One region of the Pseudomonas sp. NLJ1 genome, then DNA from elsewhere that is predicted to be linked to it. Evidence: predicted binding sites of a transcription regulator. Region 1 holds the regulator's gene; each other region holds the start of a gene.
What was found. The regulator sigma-54, encoded in region 1, starts transcription at its own class of promoters, with help from an activator protein. The targets are predictions, from matches to a motif close to ANTGGCATNNANNTTGCTNT.
Positions count from the first base shown of each region.

Region 2: a site for sigma-54 is predicted at 5,245-5,264, ahead of nirB (nitrite reductase large subunit NirB). Genes of this name have one in related genera too.
Region 3: a site for sigma-54 is predicted at 4,166-4,185, ahead of flgB (flagellar basal body rod protein FlgB). Genes of this name have one in related genera too.

Region 1 is NZ_CP137735.1:3,831,099-3,838,685, reverse strand. It holds gene lptC (LPS export ABC transporter periplasmic protein LptC) at 1-234, shown strand, start outside; gene lptA (lipopolysaccharide transport periplasmic protein LptA) at 221-745, shown strand; gene lptB (LPS export ABC transporter ATP-binding protein) at 746-1,471, shown strand; gene R9B85_RS17385 (RNA polymerase factor sigma-54) at 1,647-3,140, shown strand; gene hpf (ribosome hibernation-promoting factor, HPF/YfiA family) at 3,220-3,528, shown strand; gene ptsN (PTS IIA-like nitrogen regulatory protein PtsN) at 3,541-4,005, shown strand; gene rapZ (RNase adapter RapZ) at 4,008-4,862, shown strand; gene R9B85_RS17365 (HPr family phosphocarrier protein) at 4,882-5,154, shown strand; gene R9B85_RS17360 (superoxide dismutase) at 5,600-6,211, opposite strand; gene R9B85_RS17355 (class II fumarate hydratase) at 6,287-7,587, opposite strand, start outside.
Region 2 is NZ_CP137735.1:4,155,187-4,162,773, reverse strand. It holds gene R9B85_RS18890 (FKBP-type peptidyl-prolyl cis-trans isomerase) at 26-790, opposite strand; gene pcaQ (pca operon transcription factor PcaQ) at 1,124-2,056, opposite strand; gene nirD (nitrite reductase small subunit NirD) at 2,206-2,568, opposite strand; gene nirB (nitrite reductase large subunit NirB) at 2,568-5,120, opposite strand; gene R9B85_RS18870 (molybdopterin-dependent oxidoreductase) at 5,424-7,587, opposite strand, start outside.
Region 3 is NZ_CP137735.1:1,134,424-1,142,010, forward strand. It holds gene flgF (flagellar basal-body rod protein FlgF) at 1-557, opposite strand, end outside; gene R9B85_RS05050 (hypothetical protein) at 898-1,083, opposite strand; gene flgE (flagellar hook protein FlgE) at 1,156-2,511, opposite strand; gene flgD (flagellar hook assembly protein FlgD) at 2,543-3,247, opposite strand; gene flgC (flagellar basal body rod protein FlgC) at 3,263-3,706, opposite strand; gene flgB (flagellar basal body rod protein FlgB) at 3,709-4,119, opposite strand; gene cheR (protein-glutamate O-methyltransferase CheR) at 4,490-5,317, opposite strand; gene R9B85_RS05080 (chemotaxis protein CheV) at 5,370-6,299, opposite strand; gene flgA (flagellar basal body P-ring formation chaperone FlgA) at 6,376-7,128, shown strand; gene flgM (flagellar biosynthesis anti-sigma factor FlgM) at 7,293-7,587, shown strand, end outside.

The sequences.
Region 1 (7,587 bases):
GTCGAACTGATCGACAACGTACGGGTCGCCCGCACCGACGAAAAGCAGCGCGAAATGATCATTACCAGCTCACGCATGACTGTGTTCCCGCAGAAGCAATATGCGCAGACCGAGCAAGCCGTTAGAATCGACGGCGCCGGTGGCACAACTACGGGCAAAGGAATGAAAGCGTATTTGAAAGAAGGCAAGATGGACTTGCTCTCTAACGTAAGAGGACAGTATGAGGCTCGTTAAAACCCTCCCCCTTCTGCTCAGCCTGAGCGCAGCACTGGGAAGCGCGAGCGCCCTCGCCCTGCCGAATGACCGTGACCAGCCTATCCGTATCCAGGCCGACAACGCCCACCTGGACGACAAGCAGGGTGTGGCCACCTACACCGGCGACGTGATCATCACCCAGGGTTCGATGATGATCAAAGGCAACACCGTGACCATCACCCGTTCCGCCTCCGGCGATATCGATGTGGTGACCTCGGTGGGCAACCTGGCCTACTTCGAGCAGCAGCAGAGCGCAGCCAAACCGGACAAGATGAAAGGCTGGGGCGTGACTATCCAGTATCAGGCGCAGAAAGACCTGGTGGTTCTCACCGACCGCGCCAAAGTCGAGAACGAAGGCAACACGACCGAAGGCGAGAAGATCGTCTACAACACCAAGACCCAGGTGGCAACCGCCGGTCGTGGTGGCAACGTGACTTCGCCGCGTCAGCGTATCGACATGGTGATCCAGCCCAAGAAGAAGGCCGAGTAAATGGCAACCCTCAAAGCCCAGCACCTGGCCAAGAGTTACAAGGGGCGGCAGGTCGTGCGTGACGTCAGCCTGTCGATCGACAGCGGCCAGATCGTCGGCCTGCTCGGCCCCAACGGCGCCGGCAAGACCACCTGCTTCTACATGATCGTCGGCCTGGTCCAGGCCGAACAGGGGCGCGTGCTGATCGACAACCTCGATGTCAGCCACCAGCCCATGCATGGTCGCGCCCGCGCCGGCATCGGCTACCTGCCACAGGAAGCCTCGATCTTCCGCAAGCTGTCGGTGGCCGACAACATCATGGCCATCCTCGAGACCCGCAAGGACCTCGACCGCGACGGCCGGCGCAAAGAGCTGGAAAGCCTGCTGCAGGAGTTCCACATCAGCCACATTCGCGACAACCTCGGCATGAGCCTTTCCGGTGGTGAGCGCCGCCGCGTGGAAATTGCCCGCGCGTTGGCGACCGCACCCAAGTTCATCCTGCTGGACGAACCGTTTGCCGGTGTCGACCCGATTTCGGTCGGCGACATCAAGCAGATCATCCACCACCTCAAGGCCAAGGGCATCGGCGTACTGATCACCGACCACAACGTGCGTGAGACCCTGGATATCTGCGAAACCGCCTATATCGTCAATGATGGCCGGCTGATCGCCGAAGGCGACGCCGAAACCATCCTGGCCAACGACCTGGTCAAAGAGGTTTACCTGGGCCACGAGTTCCGGCTCTGAGCCCGGCACGCGCCTGGAGTACCGGCAAATTGCCCTGCAACCCGGGTAAAGTTGTTACGGTACTCTAGGCAAACGCTACAATTTAAGGCATAAAACTTGCTTTATCCGGCGCCCCGGCGCCCTCGTGTAGTGGATGGCGCATGCGCGCCGGCGAACAAGGTATTAAGCCCCAGCCATGAAACCATCGCTCGTCCTAAAAATGGGCCAGCAACTGACGATGACCCCGCAGTTGCAACAGGCCATCCGCCTGCTCCAGCTTTCTACCCTGGACCTCCAACAGGAAATCCAGGAAGCGCTGGAGTCGAACCCGATGCTCGAACGTCAGGAAGACGGCGACGACTTCGACAACAGCGACCCGATGGCGGACAACGCCGAGAACAAGCCGGCCGCCGAAGTCCAGGACAACAGCTTCCAGGAAAGCACCACCAGTGCCGACACCCTGGAAGACGGTGAGTGGAGCGAGCGCATCCCCAACGAGCTGCCGGTCGACACCGCCTGGGAAGACATCTACCAGACCAGTGCCAGCAGCCTGCCGAGCAACGACGACGACGAGTGGGACTTCACCACCCGTACATCGGCCGGCGAAAGCCTGCAAAGCCACCTGTTGTGGCAACTCAACCTGGCCCCGATGTCCGACACCGACCGCCTGATCGCCGTCACCCTGATCGACAGCATCAACGGCCAGGGCTACCTGGAAGACACCCTCGAGGAGATCTGCGCCGGTTTCGACCCGGAGCTGGATATCGAGCTGGACGAAGTCGAAGCTGTACTGCACCGCATCCAGCAGTTCGAGCCAGCCGGCGTTGCCGCCCGCACCCTTGGCGAATGCCTGTTGCTGCAACTGCGCCAGCTGCCCGCGAGCACCCCGTGGATGGCCGAAGCCAAGCGCCTGGTCAGCGACTTCATCGACCTGCTCGGCAGCCGTGACTACAGCCAGCTGATGCGTCGCATGAAAATCAAGGAAGACGAGCTGCGCCAGGTCATCGAGCTGGTACAAAGCCTCAACCCGCGCCCCGGCTCGCAGATTGAGTCCAGCGAGCCTGAGTACGTGGTACCCGACGTCATCGTACGCAAGGACAGCGACCGCTGGCTGGTAGAGCTGAACCAGGAGGCCATTCCGCGCCTGCGCGTCAACCCGCAGTACGCCGGCTTCGTGCGCCGGGCCGACACCAGCGCCGACAACACCTTCATGCGCAACCAGCTGCAGGAAGCGCGCTGGTTCATCAAGAGCCTGCAAAGCCGCAACGAAACCCTGATGAAGGTGGCCACGCAGATCGTCGAGCACCAGCGCGGCTTCCTCGACCACGGCGACGAAGCGATGAAGCCTCTGGTGCTGCATGACATCGCCGAAGCGGTGGGCATGCACGAGTCGACCATTTCGCGGGTAACCACGCAGAAATACATGCACACGCCGCGTGGCATCTACGAACTGAAATACTTTTTCTCCAGCCACGTCAGCACCTCCGAAGGCGGAGAATGCTCGTCTACGGCGATCCGCGCGATCATCAAGAAACTGGTTGCGGCGGAAAATCAGAAAAAGCCATTGAGTGACAGCAAGATCGCTGGTTTACTGGAGGCACAAGGCATCCAGGTAGCCCGTCGCACCGTCGCCAAGTACCGCGAGTCCCTCGGCATCGCACCGTCGAGCGAGCGCAAGCGACTGATGTAGCCCCTGAGATGTGCCACAGCGTTTGTGGGGCAGGTGCAAGACCTGCCTCTTTATGCACGGGCAACAAAGGAGAAGCTGTATGCAAGTCAATATCAGTGGACAGCATGTAGAAGTCACCCAGCCACTGCGCGATTATGTGCTTGAAAAGCTCGCTCGCGTGGAAAGTCACTTCGACAAGATCACCAACGTGCAGGTCATCATGAAAGTCGAGAAGCTGCAGCAGAAGGTCGAGGCGACCTTGCAGATTCCCGGCGGCGAAGTGGTTGCCAACGCCGAACACGAAGACATGTATGCAGCGATCGACGCCTTGGCCGACAAGCTCGACCGCCAACTGAAAAAACACAAGGAAAAACAGCAAAGCCTGCTGCAAGGTGCAGCCGCCCGCTGATCCCCCTCATCCATGATCCGACTTGAAACCATCCTGACCCCCGGCCGTTCCCTCGTGAACGTGCCGGGCGGCAGCAAGAAGCGCGCCCTGGAAAAGGTCGCCACCGTCATCGCCGAACAAGTGCCCGAACTGGAGATGCAGGACGTCTTCGAAAAACTGGTCGCCCGGGAAAAACTCGGCTCGACCGGTTTCGGCAACGGCATCGCCATCCCGCACTGTCGGCTTGAAGGATGTTCCGCTCCGGTCAGCGCCCTGCTGCACCTGGAAGCGCCTATCGACTACGACGCCATCGATGGCGCGCCGGTGGACCTGCTGTTCGTCCTGCTGGTGCCAGAAGCCGCCACCGATGCCCATCTGGAACTGCTGCGCCAGATTGCCAGCATGCTCGATCGCAAGGAGGTCCGTGATCGCCTGCGTGCGGCCACCAGCAGCGAGGCCCTGTTCCAGGTTGTCCTGGACGTACAGAACGAGCACTGAACATGCGCCTGATCATCGTCAGCGGCCGGTCCGGCTCCGGCAAGAGCACCGCCCTCGATGTCCTGGAAGACAACGGTTTCTACTGCATTGACAACCTGCCCGCCGGGCTGCTGCCGCAGCTGGCGGAAAATGCGCTGATCAACACCGAATTACTGCAACCCAAGGTTGCCGTGTCGATCGACGCACGCAACCTGCCCAGCCACCTGACGCGTTTCCCCGAGTTGCTCGAAGAAGCCCGCGCCCGGCATATCCAGTGCGACGTGCTGTACCTGGATGCCGACGAAGACGTACTGCTCAAGCGCTTCTCGGAAACCCGCCGACGCCACCCGCTGACCAACGCCGACCGCTCGCTCGCGGAAGCGATTCGGGTGGAAAGCGAATTACTGGGGCCGATTGCAGACCTGGCCGACCTGAAGATCGACACTACCAGCCTGAACCTGTACCAGCTGCGTGATTCGATCAAGCTGCGCCTGCTCAACCAGCCCGAACCTGGAACGGCGTTCCTGGTCGAGTCGTTCGGTTTCAAGCGCGGAATGCCGGTCGATGCCGACCTGGTGTTCGATGTGCGCTGCCTGCCCAACCCCTACTGGAAGCCCGAACTGCGTGAGCACTCCGGCCTTGAGCAACCGGTGATCGACTACCTGGCCGCACAGGCGGATGTCGAAGAGATGTTCAACGACATTTCCAGCTACCTGCTCAAGTGGCTGCCCCGCTTCGCCGCCAGCAACCGTGCCTACGTCACCATTGCCATTGGCTGCACCGGCGGCCACCACCGCTCGGTGTACATCACCGAGCGCCTTGGCCAGTTGCTGCAGCAATCCCTGAAAAACGTCCAGGTCCGCCACCGCGACCTCTAGCCCAAGGATCCGCCCCACGATGCCCGCCCGTGAAATCACCATCATCAACAAGCTGGGTCTGCATGCCCGGGCGGCAGCCAAGTTCGTCGGCGTTGCCGGCCGCTTCCCCTGCCAGGTCAGGGTTGGGCGTGCACCGGACAAACTGGTGGATGGCAAGAGCATCATGGCGGTGATGATGCTGGCAGCAGGCAAAGGTACCCAGGTGCACCTGTATACCGAAGGTGAGCAGGACGTTGAAGCCATGGATGCGCTGGTCGAGCTGATCAACAACTTCTTCGACGAAGGCGAATGAATTTCGCTGGCCCGCACGGTCCGTGTGGGAACAGCGTTTTTGCGCACAACGCCTGTGGGAGATTGCCCAGTCCTTTGGGCTGCGCTATCGCGTAGAGAACTGAATTCGCAAGCGGTACGCGTACCCTGTGGGAGCGGCTTTAGCCGCGAAGAATCCAACGCGGTGCATGGCACCGGCTGCGCCGGTGTTCGCGGCTAAAGCCGCTTCCACAGCGTCCCCGCTAATTCAATGAGTTATGTGCCGCTCCCACAGCGAAGCCGGTGAACGCCCCATCATCCGGCGCAAACCGATGCACAGCCCCAAGCTGGCCAGACCAGGTCCAACCAGGCGAAGCCGCGCGCCAATAGCAGCGCAGTGCCTGCCAGCAACAGCAAAGTCCCAAGCGCCAGGCGAAACAGGCGCACACGGCTGACAGACATCATCTGAGAGCGCATACCGGGTAGACTCACTTCAGGGTTTCGAGGTAGCGGCGCTCCACTTCCGCCCAGTCAATGACGTTATAGAAGGCACCGATGTATTCCGGACGACGGTTCTGGTACTTCAGGTAGTAGGCATGCTCCCACACGTCCAGGCCGAGGATTGGCGTGTTGCCATGCATCAGCGGGCTGTCCTGGTTGCCGCTGCTTTCCACCACCAGGGTTTTCTGCGGGCTCACGCTGAGCCAGGCCCAGCCACTGCCGAAGCGGGTCAACGCAGCCTTGGTGAAGGCCTCCTTGAAGGCAGCGAAGCCGCCCAGCTGGGCGTCGACGGCCTGCGCCAGAGCGCCCTGCGGCTCTCCCCCACCCTGCGGCGACATCACGGTCCAGAACAGGCTGTGGTTGGCGTGCCCACCGCCATGGTTGATCACTGCACCACGAAGGTTTTCCGGCAATTGCCCGACCGCGCCGAGCAGCTTTTCCACCGGCCATTCAGCCCATTCGGTGCCTTCGATGGCGGCGTTGAGGCCATTGACATAGGCCTGGTGGTGCCTGGAGTGGTGGATTTCCATGGTCTGCGCGTCGATGTGCGGTTCCAGCGCAGTGTAGGCGTAAGGCAGTGCAGGCAAGGTATGGGGCATATCAGTGAATTCCGTAGGCATGGGTTGGGCGATGACCAACGCGGCCATCGCTGGCGCTTGGGCCGTGACTCGGGGTCAGATACCACCGGCAGTGAGTTTTTCCGGGTCCAGCAGCGCTTCCAGCTGGTCACGCGACAGGTCGGTATGCTCCAGCGCCACATCGATGATCGGACGCCCCTGCTTGTAGGCGGTCTTGGCGATTTCGGCGGCCTTGAGGTAACCGATGATCGGGTTGAGCGCCGTGACCAGAATCGGGTTGCGGGCCAGGGCTTCCTTGAGCTTGCTTTCGTTGACCTTGAAGCTGGCGATGGCCTTGTCGGCGAGCAGGCGGCTGACGTTGGCCATCAGTTCGATGCTCTCCAGCAGGTTGCGGGCGATCACCGGCAGCATCACGTTCAGCTCGAAGTTGCCGGATTGGCCTGCGATGGCGATGGTGGCGTCATTGCCGATCACCTGGGCGGCGACCATGGCGGTGGCCTCCGGGATCACCGGGTTGACCTTGCCTGGCATGATCGAAGAGCCCGGCTGCAGACCTTGCAGTTCGATTTCGCCCAGCCCGGCCAGCGGGCCGGAGTTCATCCAGCGCAAGTCGTTGGCGATCTTCATCAGCGCCACGGCGGCAGTCTTGAGCTGGCCAGACAGGGCCACGGCGGTGTCCTGCGAGCCGATCAGGGCGAACAGGTTCTGCCCGGGGGTGAACTCGACCTGAGTCAGGCCGCTGAGCTGATGGGCGAAACCGGCAGCGAACCGTGGATGGGCGTTGATGCCGGTGCCCACGGCAGTGCCACCCTGGGCCAGCGCCTGCAAGCTCGGCAGGGTCGCTTCGATGTGTGCCTTGGCGCCACTGATCTGCGCCGCCCAGCCATCGAGCACCTGGCTCATGCGCACTGGCATGGCGTCCATCAGGTGGGTGCGACCAGTCTTCACGTACGGATGCACCTGTGCCGACTTGGCCTCTATCACCTGTACCAGGTGCGCCAGGGCAGGCAGCAGCTGCTCGTGCAGGGCCAGAGCGGCGCTGACATGAATGGTGGTCGGGATGATGTCGTTGCTGCTCTGGCCACAGTTGACGTGGTCGTTGGCGTTGACCGCCTCACCCAGCACGCGGCTGGCCAGCGTGGCGATCACCTCGTTGGCGTTCATGTTCGAGCTGGTACCGGAGCCGGTCTGGAACACATCCACCGGGAAATGCTGGATGAAGTCACCCGCCAGCAGTTGCTCGACTGCGGTTACGATGGCCTGCCCTTGCGCGCTCGACAGCTGCTCCAGTTCGACGTTGGCCTTGGCTGCGGCGGCCTTGGCCAGCAGCAGTGCGCGAATGAACTGGGCCGGCATGCGCTGGCCGCTGACCGGGAAGTTGTCGACCGCGCGCTGGG
Region 2 (7,587 bases), 320 kb from region 1:
GGCGTTTTGCGTGGGCCAGCCAGTGTTACTTGGCAGGCGCTTCGGCCGGGGCCTCAGCAGGAGCTTCCGCTTCCGGCTCGGCACCTTGCAGCTGGGCCGGATCCTTGATGGCGATCAGTTCCAGGTCGAACACCAGTACCGAGTTGGCCGGGATCAGCGGGCTCGGGCTCTGCGCGCCGTAGGCCAGTTCAGCCGGGATGAACAGTTTGTACTTCTCGCCGACGTGCATCAGCTGCAGGCCTTCGACCCAACCCGGGATCACGCCGCTGACCGGCAGGTCGATCGGGCTGCCACGCTCGACGGAGCTGTCGAACACCTTGCCATCGATCAGCTTGCCTTCGTAGTGGACGGTGACCACGTCGGTCGCCTTGGGCTGCGGGCCGTCGGCCTTCTTGACCACTTCGTACTGCAGGCCCGAGGTAGTGGTGACCACGCCTGGTTTCTTGGCGTTTTCCTCGAGGAATTTCTTGCCGGCGGAAGCGGCTTCTTCGCTGGCCTTGGCCAGGCGCTCTTCGGCACGCTTCTGCAGCGCGGTGAAGGCCTCTACCAGCTCTTCGTCCTTGATGCGCTGTTCTTTCTTGCCAACGGCGTCTTCGATACCGAGGGCGACTGCTTTGGAATCAAGGTCTTCCATGCCTTCCTGAGCCAGGCTCTTGCCCATGTTCAGGCCGATACCGTAGGAGGCTTTCTGTGCCGGAGTCTTCAGCTCGGGGCTGCTGGTCTGTTGATCACAGCCAGCCAGTACCAGGCCTACCAGGGCAACCGCAGCCGCCAAACGATGCTGTTTCATGCTATTTCCTTGTTCATGCGCCAAAAGGGCAATCAGGGTAAAGCCGCGAGCTTAGCAGGCGGCCATGACCAATGGCTACCGGCATAGGAGCGGGTTTTGGTAAGGAAGTTCAGTAGTTAAACGCTTATTCATCAAAGGATGTGCAGCCACTGGCCAGTATTGATCGGTTGCGGCGCCTTTGCCCGGTTTTGCGGGGGATTTATTTCGCTGAATGCTGAAAAGCCTGCACTAGCCCCATCGCCGGCAAGCCAGCTCCCAAAGGGATGGCACCTGCTTCGGGCCTGTGGTCAACCTGTGGGAGCTGGCTTGCCAGCGATAGGGCCGAACCTGCGTTCAGGGATAGCTGCCCTCTCGATACTGCCCTGCCACCTCGCGCAACACCTCGCACACCCACTGCCCCGGCAGGCTCTGCGGCAAGGCGGCATTGCGACAGATGCCGACCGAGCCGCCCGGCTCGCGCACCCCCAGGTCGAGCTCGGCCAGTTCGCCCCGGCGCAGGTCGAGCAGCACCGCATCGCGCGGCGCCACCCACACGGCATCGCTGCCCAGCAGATAGCGCCGGCTCAGCGCCAGCGACAGGGTTTCCAGGCGCTGTGCCGGCATCTGGATGCCACATTGCACGAACAGGCTGTCGGCATGCTGACGGATGGTGGTGCCGGCTGGCGGCAGCACCAGCGGGTAACGCTCCACCTGCCCCCGCTCTACTGGCGTGGTTGCCAGCAGCGGGTGACGCGGTCGCACCACCAGGCTCATCGACTCGCTGTACAGGTGCTCGAACGACAGGCCCTGGATCTGCGGGCTGTCGGTCATGCGCCCGACCACCAGCTCCAGTTCACCCAGGCGCAACTGGCCGAGCAACTGCGCGCTGACCCCGGTGACCACGCTGATCACCAGCGCCTCATGCCGCTGGTGCAGGCGGCACAGCACTTCGGGCATGAGCAGGCCTTCGACCGTGGACAGCACTCCGATGCGTACTTGCGACGGCGCCCGCGCCTCGCCACGCAGGCTGCTGACACCATCGCGCAGGGCCTGCACGCTGGGCCCGGCGTAACGCATGAAACGCGTGCCGGCCGGGGTCAGCTCGACGCCCTGGCGGCTGCGCGCGAACAGCCGCGCTTCCAGCAGGTCCTCGAGCTCCTTGAGGGTCTTGGAGATGGCTGGCTGGCTGATTGCCAGGATGTCGGCAGCCCTGGCCAGGCTGCCCTGCCGGGCAATCTCCAGGAAGCACAGCAGGTGGCGGTACTTGATGCGGGTGTCGAGGTTCATGGGCTCAAGCTTAACGCATGCAGATAACCTGTACCGGCCCTTTCGCGGGTGAACCCGCTCCCAAAGGGGGGCCCCACACCCTTACAGGTTAACGCGATACCTGTGGGAGCGGGTTCACCCGCGAAGGGGCCGGTAGAGACAAATCAGCATCAAGCCACAGCCAACTCCACCGCCTCCCCATTCAACCGCACCGGCCACACGCGAAGTCGCTGCCCGCTATCCTCCAGGCATTCCCCGCTCTGCAGGCTGAAGTGCTGCTTGTACAACGGCGCCGCCACCACCAGCTGGCCCTGCACACTGCCCACCAGCCCGCGGCCGATGATGTTGGCGCCGGACCGCGGGTCACGGTTGTCCACCGCATACAGCGGCTGCGCCTGCCCCGGCAGGTAGAACAGCGCCACCTGGGCCCCGTCGAGCCAGACCACCACCCCGGAATCGGCCACCAGGTCATCCGCCTGGCACACGGCCTGCCAGTTCTCGTGGGTTTTCACAGCAGCATTGGACAGGTTCATCAGACAGCCTCCTCGACGGTTGGGATCAGGTGCAGTGGCACAGCAGGCCGGCGCTGTTCGCGTTCGCGCACGAAGTGCACGTCCGGGTCGGCGCGGCGGTCGTTGACGAAAGTACGGAAGCGCTTGAGCTTCTCGGGGTCGCCAAGGGCGTTGGCCCACTCGCACTCATACTGGTCGACCACATGCTGCATCTGCGCTTCCAGCTCGCTGGCCAGGCCCAGGCTGTCGTCGATGATCACCTGCTTCAGGTAGTCCAGCCCGCCTTCCAGGTTCTCGCGCCACACCGAGGTGCGCTGCAGTTTGTCGGCGGTGCGGATGTAGAACATCAGCACGCGGTCGATCAGGCGTACGAGGGTCTCGTCGTCGAGGTCGGTGGCAAACAGTTCGGCATGCCGCGGGCGCATGCCGCCGTTGCCGCACACGTACAGGTTCCAGCCCTTGTCGGTGGCGATCACGCCGATGTCTTTGCTCTGTGCCTCGGCGCATTCGCGGGTGCAGCCAGACACCGCGAACTTGAGCTTGTGCGGGCTGCGCAGGCCTTTGTAGCGGTCTTCCAGGCGCAGGGCCATGCCGACGCTGTCCTGCACGCCGTAACGGCACCAGGTGCTGCCAACACACGATTTCACCGTGCGGGTCGACTTGCCGTAGGCATGGCCGGTTTCGAAGCCGGCCTCGATCAGCTCGCCCCAGATCAGCGGCAGCTCGTGCAACTGGGCGCCGAACAGGTCGATGCGCTGGCCGCCGGTGATCTTGGTGTACAGGTCGTACTTTTTCGCTACCTGGCCGATCACGATGAGCTTGTCGGGGGTGATTTCACCGCCGGGGATGCGCGGCACCACCGAGTAGGTGCCGTTCTTCTGCATGTTGGCCATGAAGGTGTCGTTGGTGTCCTGCAGCGGCACCAGCGCCGGGTCCATGATCGGCTGGTTCCAGCACGAGGCGAGGATACTGCCCACCGCCGGCTTGCAGATGTCGCAGCCAACGTGGCCCTTGCCGTGGCGCTCGAGCAGTTCGTTGAAAGTACGGATACCCTCTACCCGCACCAGCCCGTACAGCTCCTGACGGGTGTAGGCGAAGTGCTCGCACAGGCTCTTGTCCACCGCCACGCCACGGGCGGTCAGTTCGTGCTCGAACACCTGCTTGAGCAGTGCCGCGCAACCACCGCAACCGGTAGCGGCCTTGGTGCAGCCCTTGACTGCGGCAAGGTCGCCGCAGCCGCTGTCGATGGCGGCGCAGACTGCGCCCTTGCTGACGTTGTGGCAGGAGCAGATGGTCGCGCTGTCGGGCAGCGCATCAGCACCCAGGGCCGGTGCACCGTCGCCTTGCGGCAGGATCAGTGCCGCCGGGTCGGCCGGCAGGGCGATGCCGTTCTGGGCGTATTGCAGCAGGGTGTCGTAGTAACTGTTGTCGCCGACCAGCACCGCACCGAGCACGTGCTTGCCGCTGGCATCCACCACCAGCCGGCGGTAGGCGCTGTTGGCTTCGTCGATGAAGCGGTAGCTGCGTGCGCCCGGGGTGGCGCCATGGGCATCGCCGATGGAGCCGACATCCACGCCCAGCAACTTGAGCTTGGTCGACATGTCGGCACCGGTGAACTCGCCAGCGGCTTCACCCATCAGCAATGCTGCCAGGTTGCGCGCCATGCTGTAGCCCGGGGCAACCAGGCCGAACACGCTGCCGTTCCACGAGGCACACTCGCCAATGGCGAAGATGCGTGGGTCGCTGCTGCGGCAATGGTTGTCGATCACCACGCCGCCACGCGCGGCGATGTCCAGGCCACAGGCACGGGCCAGGGCATCCTGCGGGCGGATACCCGCAGAGAACACGATCAGGTCGGTTTCCAGGTGCTCGCCGCCCTCGAAGTTCATGCGGTAGCGGTAGTCTTCACCCGCACCGATCGACTGGGTGGCACGCGACAGGTGCACACCAACACCCAGCGCTTCGATCTGCGCCTTGAGCGCGGCACCGCCCTCGCCGTCCAGCTGTACCGGCATCAGCCGTGGGGCGAATTCCACCACGTGGGCTTCCAGGCCCAGCGACTTGAGGGCGTTGGCTGCTTCCAGGCCAAGCAGGCCACCACCCACTACCACGCCACGGCGGGCACTGGCTGCGGCAGCGCGGATGGCATCGAGGTCGTCGAGGGTGCGGTAGACCAGGCGGGCATTGCCGCTGGAACCTTCGATCGGCGGCACGAAGGGGTAGGAACCTGTGGCCAGCACCAGCTGGTCGTAGCCATAGCGGCCCTCGGCGGTGACCACCTCAAAGCGCTCACGGTCGATTTCCAGCACCGCTTCGCCGAGGTGCAGGTGCACACCGCTGACGCCGTAGAAGTCCTGCCCGCACAGGGCCAGGGTTTCGGCACAGCTGCCGCCGAAGTATTCGGACAGGTGCACGCGGTCGTACGCACGTTGGCGCTCTTCGCCGAACACATGCACTTCGAAGCGCTGCAGGGCGCCGCGGCTGACCAGTTGTTCGACGCAATGGTGGCCGACCATGCCGTTGCCGACGATGACCAGTCGCTCTCGTTGCCCGCTGCTCGCTGTTGCCTTCATAAGCCGATCCTCGATCAAAAAAAAAGCGCCTGGAGCCGAAGCTCCAGGCGCCTTTGCCTGTATTCATCACGGTAGGGGCCCGGGTTGATCGCCGTTGATCAGGGGGCTTTGTTGTAACCAGGGTAAAGCAGGGAGTGTGCCAACCCTGTTTCCTGTACCGGCCTCTTCGCGGGTAAACCCGCTCCCACAGGGATCGCCACATTTTTCAGACCTGTGCAGTACCTGTGGGAGCGGGTTTACCCGCGAAGAGGCCGGCACACTTCATGCACATTCACAGTGCACTACACCCCATCCTGGGGCACGTCAGTACACATCCCGCCGATAGCGTTTGGCCTTGCTCAGATTCTCGACATAAGCCGCAGCCGCCACTGCATCCATGCCGCCATGCTCGGCCACGATCGCCCGCAACGCCGCATCCACATCCCTGGCCATGCGCTGCGCGTCGCCACACACATAGAAGTACGCCCCCGCCTCCAGCCACTGCCACAGCTGCGCGCCCTGTTCGAGCATGCGCTGCTGCACGTAGACCTTCTCGGCCTGGTCACGCGAAAACGCCGTGTCCAGACGCAAGTGCCCTGTAGCCTGCCAGGCCTGCAGCTGCTCCTGGTAATAGAAATCGGTGGCCGCGTACTGCTCGCCGAAGAACAGCCAGTTGGCCCCTTTCGCCCCACGTGCCTCTCGCTCTTCGAGGAAGGCCCTGAACGGCGCAATGCCGGTACCAGGCCCAACCATGATCACCGGCACGCTGTCGTCCTCGGGCAGGCGAAAGTGCTTCGACACCTGCGGGAAGATCGCCACCTTCAGTGCCTGCGCACGGTCGGCAAGGAAGCTTGAGCACACGCCTTTGCGCGCGCCATAGCGCACCGTGGAAACGGTCAGGTGCACCTGCTGCGGGTGCGCCAGCGGGCTGGAGCTGATCGAATACAGGCGCGGCTGCAACGGCTTGAGCAGCTCCAGCCAGCTGGCCAACGGCAGCTGCTGGGGGAAGGCGCGCAGCACATCGACCAGTTGCCGCCCCCACAACCAGTCCTGCAGCTCGGCCTTGCACTCGGGCTGCAGCAGGCGCTGCAGGTCCGGGGCATTGCCAGCGAAAGCCTGCAGCTGCTGCGGGGTGACCTTGGCGATCTCCAGGTGCGCTTGCAGGGCTTCGGTCAACGGCATGGCGGGCTGGCCTTTCAGCTCGACCATGGTCTGGCCATCGAGCTGCATCAGCGCCAGCAACTCGTCGACCAGGGCCGGACAGTTGCGCGGCCAAACGCCCAGGGCATCACCAGCGGCATAGGTGAAGCCGCTGCCGCTCAGGTCGAACACCAGTTGACGGGTTTCCTTGGTGGCACCCGGGCCGTTGAGCAAGCGGTTTTCCAGCAGGGTGGCGGCCCAAGGTTGCTGCTTGCCGTAGGCCGACACGGGCGCAGGCTCGGTGACCGGTTGCGGTCCAGCGGCGCGGCCTAGCGTGGGCAGCAGCGCATCCAGCCAGGCGGCGAAGGCGTCGTCGAAGTCCGGCTCGCAGTCCACCCGCTGCAGCAGGCGCCGCCCCCCAAGCTCGGCCAGGCGCTGGTCGAGCTGGCGGCCAAAGCCGCAGAACTGGTCGTAACTGGAGTCGCCCAGGGCCAGCACGGCAAAAGGCAGTTCGGCACAGTGGGCGCCCTCCTCGCCCTGCAAGGCGTGCCAAAATGCTGCTGCGCTGTCGGGCGCTTCGCCATCGCCAAAAGTGCTGGCGATCAGCACCACGCTGGCGGCGCCCTGCAGCTGGCGCGGGCTGACCGCTTCCATGCAACTGAGCTGCACATCGAGGCCGGCGGCGCGCAGGCGCTCGGCACAGCGTTCGGCCAACAGCTCGCCGTTGCCGGTTTGCGAAGCCCACAGCACCTGGTGCCGTGGTGCTTTCAACGGCACATCGGGCAGCGCCGCAGGCTGGGCGAACAGCCCGGCCAGCAAGCCATCGACGAACAACCGGCGGTTGGCGGCCAGCGGCGCACTGGCCGGCAGGCAGGGCACGCCCTCGGCGCGGGCCTGGTCCAGGCCCAGCAGGAAGCCTTGCAGGTAATGGCGCTCTTCCTCGGCCAGCACCGGGGCTGGCAGGGCGTCCAGGCCAAGCAGTCGGGACAGGGTGGCGGTCGGCATGCGGGCAGGCTCCGGATTGGCAGTGTTCAGATCAAGGGCTTCGATGCGCTCACCGGCAACCCGCTCCAGGGTCACGGCACAATGCTTGAACGCTGGCTGCAGCGACAGCGGGTCGACCGCATCGCAGGTCACGGCGTTGATCGCCAGCTGCTCGCCGATCAGGTCGTTCCAGTGGAACGGGGCAAAGCAGTTGCCCGGCATCACCCGGTCGCTGATTCGCACGGGCAGCACGGCCTGCCCACGGCGCGAGCGAATGGCCACCTGGTCCTTTTCGGCGATGCCCAGCCGGGCAGCATCGTCGCGATGGATTTCCACGAAGGGGCCGGGCTCCAGCTTGTTCAGC
Region 3 (7,587 bases), 2.7 Mb from region 1:
TGGCCGTCGCGGGTATGGATCAGGCCATCCAGGCCCTTGGTCAGGCCTTTGGTATCAGGGTTGACCAGCTTGATGCGGTCGACCTCGGCCATCACCCGTGGGTCTTCGCCCATGGAGCGGATGCTGATGGTGCCGTCGGCGCCGACCTCGACCTTCTGCTCTGGCGGAATCGCAATGGGGCCACCGTTGCCGAGCACCGGCATGCCGTTGCCGGCACGCAGCACACCGAGGGCGTCGATATTCAGGCTGCCGGTACGTACATAGGCTTCACTGCCATCAGGAGCCTGCACGGCGATGAAGCCTTTGCCGGTCACCGTCACGTCCAGATCACGACCGGTTTCCACCATCGGACCTTCGCTGAAGTCGGTGGCCGGGCGCTCGGTCATGGCAAAGGCGCGCGACGGAAAGCTGTCGCCGAACACCGGCATCGAGCGGGCCTGCTCCAGGTCTCGCTGAAAACCGTTGGTGGAAATGTTCGCCAGGTTGTTGGCGTGCGCCTTCTGCGCCAGCGCATTCTGGCTGGCACCGGTCATGGCCACGTAAAGCATCTTGTCCACAGTCATCCTCCGCTGCACTGGCGATCGTTTGCCGCTCGCCGTTGCTGTAATGGCTCTGAAGCAAGTTCCGAACCAACTTTCCGAAATCGTGAAAAAGCCCGTGGATACGGGCTTTCGAAGGTGCCGCCGGTGTGTTGAACGCCGGTTATCCGGCGCTGGGTTGCCGATGGCGGCAAACCTGGGCCGGCCTCTTCGCGGGTTAACCCGCTCCCACAAGGGCATCGCGCCAGCTTTTAGAAATTGGGCAAGACAGTTGCCCCAAAAGGGCAATGCCGAACTCAAGACCTGTGCAATTCCTGTGGGAGCGGGTTTACCCGCGAAAGGGCCGGCACCGGCCTTATCAAGGCTCGCGACAAGCACCATTGCTGTAGGGGCCGGCGAATTTCTTCCAGCCATCCCCCGGCGGCCATTGCGAGCAGACCAGGCGCCCATCCACCTGGCTTTCCCAACGCCACCAGGGCGCGGTACCGGCCTGGGCCTGGTACAGGCAAAAAGCAGCGATCAATGTGACAACCAGCCGTTTCATGACGCCTCCTGCAAACACGACGAACCCCTTCACGACAAAGGGGTTCGTCCAAACACGCTCAACCAGCAACCATCAGGTCATCTGGATGATGGTCTGCATGATGGTGCTTTCGGTGGAGATGGTCTTGGCGTTCGCCTGGTAGTTGCTCTGCGCCTTGATCAACTCGACCAACTCTTGCGTCAGGTTCACGTTCGAGCCTTCCAGTGCGTTGGACTCGACGCTGCCCAGGGTACCCGTCTTCGGCGCATCGATGCCCGGAATGCCGGAGGTATAGGTTTCCGTCCAGCGGGTACCACCGATCTGCTGCAGGCCCTGCTCGTTGGCGAAGCTGGCCAGGGCCACCTGACCAATGGCGCGGGATTGCTGGTTGCTGAAGCTGGCGAACAGCACGCCCGTCGAGTCGATGCTCAGGCTCGACAGAATACCGGTCGCGTAACCATCCTGGGACTGCGACATGCGCGCGGTCTCGGTGTTGTAGGAGGTGGTGCTGTTCATCGCCAGGCGCATGCCATCGGCGTTGCCGGCGGCGCCATTCGAACCCCAGTTACCTGCGGAATCTTCCACCGCCGGCACCCAGCCGGTCATGGTGAAGGTGTTGTTATTCACCGTGAACGAAGCACCCGCCGGGTGCCCGGTGTTATCGGCCGTCATGCTGCTGACCGAACCATCGCTGTTGAAACTGATGGTGCCGGTCAGCGGCGCAGTAGAGGCCGGGTTGAACGGGTTGCGCCCGTCCACCAGGGTGTACATGGTCCACTCATTGGTGCCGGTCTTGCGATAGAACTGCTCCATGGTGTGCTCGTTGCCCTGACTGTCGTAGACCTTGGTCGGGAACGACTTGGTGTACGTCGTCTGGTCGGAAGGATCGAACGGCAGGTTCGGCACCATCGCGCCACTGCCATCGTCGACTTCCAGCGGGATGTCGGCGGCCGAAGAATTCAGGTTGATGCCCTGGTCGATCAGCGATGTTGCCTTTGGCTGCAGCGAAGACGTATCGATCTGCAGATCGGTCAGCACACCCTTCTGGATCTTGCCAGTCGAGTCGGCGGCATAGCCCTGCAGGCGCAGGCCGTCCGAGGTCACCACGAAGTTGTCCTTGCTGGCCTGGAAAGCACCCGCACGGGTGTACACGCGCGAGCCGTTATCGGACAGCACGAAGAAGCCCTGGCCCTGGATGCCCATGTCCAGCACGTTGCCGGTGGTGTTGACGTCACCCTGGGTGAACTGCTGGGAAACGGCCGCCAGGCGCACACCGTTACCCACCTGGTTCTTGCCCACGCCCAGGCGGTTGGAGCCGGCGTAGACATCGGCGAACTCGGCACGCGACGACTTGAAGCCGTTGGTGTTGACGTTGGCGATGTTGTTGCCGGTGACATCCAGCTGTTTGTTTGCTGCGTACAGACCGCTAAGGCCGATATTGAAAGACATGAATTCGCTCCTTTTGCCGCACTAGCGGGCCTTAGATACCGATGGTTTGCACGTCGGAGAGGGACACTTTGCCGACACCGGCAAGGTTGAGCACCATTTCGCCGGCGGCGCTGAAGCTGACGCTGGTCACTTTGGCTGGCAGCAGCGTGTTCATCTGCACCGACTTGCCATCTACCGTGGTGCTGGCGGTGAAGGTGTAGGTGCCAGGGTCGACTTTCTCGCCGCTGTTGTTGGTACCGTCCCAGATGAAATCGGCGTAACCGGCTTTCTGTTCGCCCAGTTCGATGGTCTTGACGGTATTGCCGTCCTTGTCCTTGATGGTGATCTTCGCTTCGCCGATGGCTTGCGGCACCACGAACTGCGCATTGAAGCTTTCGGCGGTATCGACCACCGCCTTGTCGTTCTGCACCACCACCGAGCGCCCGACCAGCGACGACGCCTGCAAGGCCTGGGACGAGGCCATGGAGCCGGTAATGGCATTGACCGATTCGTTCAGCGAGGTAATGCCTTCCAGGCTGCTGAACTGTGCCAACTGGGCAACGAACTCACCATTGTCCTGCGGGTCCAGCGGGTTCTGGTGCTGCATCTGGGTGACCAGCAACTGCAGGAAAGCGTCCTTGCCGAGCGAGTCGTTGCCGGTCTTGGATGCAGTGTCGACGGTCTTTTTCGTGGGTGCACCCACACCGGAAGCCGTGAGCACTTCATTGAGGTTCACGCCGGTAGTATCGATTGCCATGGTCTGGTTTCCTTATCACTGACCGAGGGTCAGGACTTTCTGCATCATGGCCTTGGCCGTGTTCATCAGCTCGGCGTTGGTCTGGAACGCGCGGCTGGCGGAGATCATGTCTGCCATCTCCTCGACCACGTTGACGTTGGGGTAGTAGACGTAACCGTCCTTGTTCGCCGCCGGGTGGTTGGGCTCGTAGCGAGCTTCCAGGTTACTCTGGTCCTCGACGATGCCTTTTACCTGCACGCCCTGCCCTGCCTCGCCCTGGTCTTCGAACAGCGACTGGCTGCCGCCGGCCTGCGCGTCCTGGAAGGTGGTGGCGAACACCGGGTGGCGGGCGCGGTAGGTCTGGTCGATGCTCGAGGACACGGTCTCGGCGTTGGCGATGTTGGAAGCAACGGTGTTCAGGCGCGTGTTCTGCGCACTCATGCCGCTACCGGCAATGTTGAAGACACTGGAAAGGGACATGATCATTCTCCCCGCAGGGCCGACACCAGCCCTTTGAATTTACTGTTGAGCAAGGTGAAGCTGGCCTGGAAGCCGACGGCGTTTTCGGTGTAGTTCGATTGCTCGATCTGCGCGTCCACGGTGTTCTGGTCGATCGACGGCTGCGTTGGCGTGCGGTACTTGAGGGTATCGTCGGCCATGGCCAGGCCCTCGGCCTCGATATGGCGGCTGTTGGTACGATCGAGGCTGAAACGGCCGCCACTCTGCTGCTTGTCGCTTTCGGCAGCGAGCACCGAGGCGAAGTCCATGTCGCGCGCCTTGTAGTTGGGCGTGTCGGCGTTGGCGATGTTGTTGGCCAGCACTTCGGCACGCTGGGCGCGGAAGCCCAGGGCCTTTTCGTGAATACCAAGCGCCTTGTCGAAGCTGATGCTCATGTCGGGGAAACCTTCGGAGGTTGACCGGAATATCGTTGGGCAAGGTATAGCAAGGGCTGTGCCAACCAACAGAAAGCCAGGAAATACGGGCTTGCAGGGCGAGGTGCTGTCAGAGTGATGCCAGAAAAGCGGCAAAGGCCTTCCGCCTTGAGCGACGAAAGCGGCAATTGCCAGGCGGCAAAAGCGGCAAAACAAAAAATTGACGTCAGTGTCTGTTGTCTGTTGGGACCTCTTCGCGGGTAAACCCGCTCCCACAGGGTTGTGCACAGCTCTCGAAGGCGACGCCGTACCTGTGGGAGCGGGTTTACCCGCGAAGAGGCCGGCACAGGCAAACAAAAAGGCCGGCAACTTGCGTTGCCGGCCTTTGTGCTTACTTCGCCTGGTAGATGATCCCCGGGCTGCACTGCACCATCTGGTAATGGTCCGGCAACCCGTTCAGCGCTTCGGAAGCCCCGAGGAACAGATACCCGCCCGGCTTCAAGGTACTGTGGATACGCAACAGGATGTCCTTCTTCACCTGCGCCGAGAAGTAGATCAGCACGTTACGGCAGAACACCACATCGAACTTGCCCAGGCTGGCATAGCTGTCGAGCAGGTTGAACGAGCGGAACTCGACGCGGCTGCGAATCGCCGGCTTGACCGCCCAGCGCCCCGGCCCCTTGGTGTCGAAGTAGCGCTGCAGGCGCTCCTGCGACAAGCCACGGGCAATCGCCAGGCTGTCGTACTCGCCGGTCTTGCAGTTGGTCAGCATGGTGCCGGACAGGTCGGTGGCAACGATCTGCGCGCCCATCTTCAACTGGCCGAGGTTGCTGCGCTCGAACTCGTCGATGGCCATCGAGATGGAGTACGGCTCCTGCCCCGACGAACAGGCCGCCGACCACATGCGCAGGCGCTGGCCGGGGTTGTTGCGGATGAACTCGGGGATGACCTTGTTCTTCAACACCTCGAACGGGTAGGTATCGCGAAACCACAGGGTCTCGTTAGTGGTCATGGCATCGACCACCTGCTCGCGCAAGCCGCCGCGCGGCTGGGCCTGGATGCGCTGCACCAGCTCGCCCAGGCTCTTGATGCCCTGTTGCTCCATCAGCTTGTTGAGACGGCTGGAAACCAGGTACTGCTTATTCTCGCCCAGAAGGATGCCACAGGCTTTCTCCAGGAACACCCGGAACTGTTCGAAATCCAAATTACCCGTAGACACTACTGCCGCCTCTTTTCAATCACTGGTGCCGGGGGGCCAGCCCCCGGCGGCTTCAATGCGTTGCCTTGATCCGGTCGACCACGCGCTGGGCGAGGTCGTCCGGCTTGAACTTGGCCAGGAAGTCATCGGCACCGACCTTCTTGACCATTGCCTGGTTGAATACCCCGGACAGCGAAGTATGCAGGCAGATATGCAGCTTTTGCATGCGCGGATCACTGCGGATCTCGGCCGTAAGCGTATAGCCGTCCATTTCCGGCATTTCAATGTCCGAGATCATCATCAGGAACTCTTCTTCCGGCTTCTTGCCCTCGTCCACCAGCTTGCGCAGGTATTCCAGGGCCTGACGGCCGTCATTGAGCGCCACCACCTCGACCCCCACGGTCTGCAGGCAGCGGCTGACCTGCTTGCGCGCCACCGACGAGTCGTCGACGGTGAGCACCCGCAGCAGCACCGCCTTGTCCTGCACCTCGGCATCGACCACCCCGGCCGACACCGACTCGGACGACGGCGCCACTTCGGCCAGCACCTTCTCCACATCGATGATCTCGACCATGCGGTTATCCACCCGGGTGACCGCAGTCAGGTAGTGATCGCGGCCAGTGCCCTTGGGTGGCGGATGGATTTCTTCCCAGTTCATGTTGACGATGCGCTCCACCGAATGCACCAGGAAACCTTGGGTCTTGGTGTTGTACTCGGTGATGATCACAAAACTGCTGCGCGTGTCTTCCTGCAGCGGCCGCAACCCGGTGGCCATCGACAGGTCGAGGATCGGGATGGTTGCCCCGCGAATATTGGCAACACCGCGCACTACCGGGTGCGCCTTGGGCAGCAGGGTCAGTGCAGGGCATTGCAGCACTTCCCTGACCTTGAATACGTTGATGCCGTAAAGCTGTTCGCCATTGAGGCGGAACAGCAGCAATTCCAGGCGATTCTGCCCCACCAGCTGCGTGCGCTGGTTGACCGAATCCATAACACCTGCCATGCCAGACTCCTTATGTTTCAGCCTTTCGTTGCAACTCAGTTAGCGAGTCGGCACGGGCTTTGCTTTTTTGAGCGCCATGTACACGAAAACGACATTTTCCCGACGATTGACACGCCTGCTGACTGGCTCGCTGGCCATGCTGTGCCTGCTGGTGCCCGGCGTTCGCACGATGGCGAACGCGTTTACCATGCCTGAACAGCTTATCGGTGTCACTCAAGGGTTTCTTGAATTCAGCGTCGAAGATTATCTGGCCACCACCCAGACCGCCGGCCGTTACGAGATCCAGGTCAACCCGCTTGACCCACGCCTGCGCATGCCGCTGTGCAGCCAGCAGCTGGACGCCTCGCTGGAAAGCCCGGCCCAGCCGCTGGGCCGTGTCACGGTAAAGGTGCGCTGCGAGGGCACGACACCATGGACCGTGTTCGTGCCGGCCACCGTGCGGCTGTTCCGCAACGTGGTGGTGGTGACCCGGCCGCTCAAGCGCGACAACGTGGTGGGTGAAGGCGACGTGGCCCTGCGCGAACGCGATGTCGGCACCTTGGGCCAAGGCTTTCTGACCGAACTGGAGCAAGCGGTGGGCATGAAGATGCTGCGCCCGACGGTGATCGACCAGGTACTCACCCCGCAACACCTGGAACAGGCCGAGGTGGTGCGCAAGGGCGACCACGTGGTGATCATCGCCCGCAGTGGCAGCCTGAGTGTGCGCATGCCCGGCGAGGCCCTGAGCAAGGGCGGCCTGAGCGAACAGATCCGGGTGCGCAACCTCAATTCCAAACGGGTGATCAAGGCCAGGGTGACCGGCCCCGGCCAGGTCGAGGTAAGTATGTAGCCAGCCCATTGATTTGCGCTGGCGGTGAGGAACCGCTTTTCCTAAACTGTGTCAGAAAACGGGTTCGCGAGCTTGCTGACAGGCGGCTGTGCATTTGTGCCTAAAGTTTCTTTCGGGTTGGCCGAAAACAAGGCAAGCGTCCAAATACCCAGAGGTTTCTGATCATGGTCATCGACTTCAGTCGTTTGAATAACTCTCCGTCCGTCACGGGCGGCGTGCGCGGCAACACCGCGTCCGGCAGCGCCGAAAAACCGGCAGCCAGCCAGGAAGCGGCAACCACCACCAGCGCCAGCGGAGAAGCGGTACACCTCAGCCAAGAGGCCCAGCAGTTGCAGAAGATCAGCGACAAGCTGCGCGACGAGCCGGTGGTCAACAGTGCCCGTGTGGCCCAGTTGAAACAGGCGATCGCCGACGGCAGCTACCAGGTCGATGCCGGCCGGGTCGCCAGCAAACTGCTCG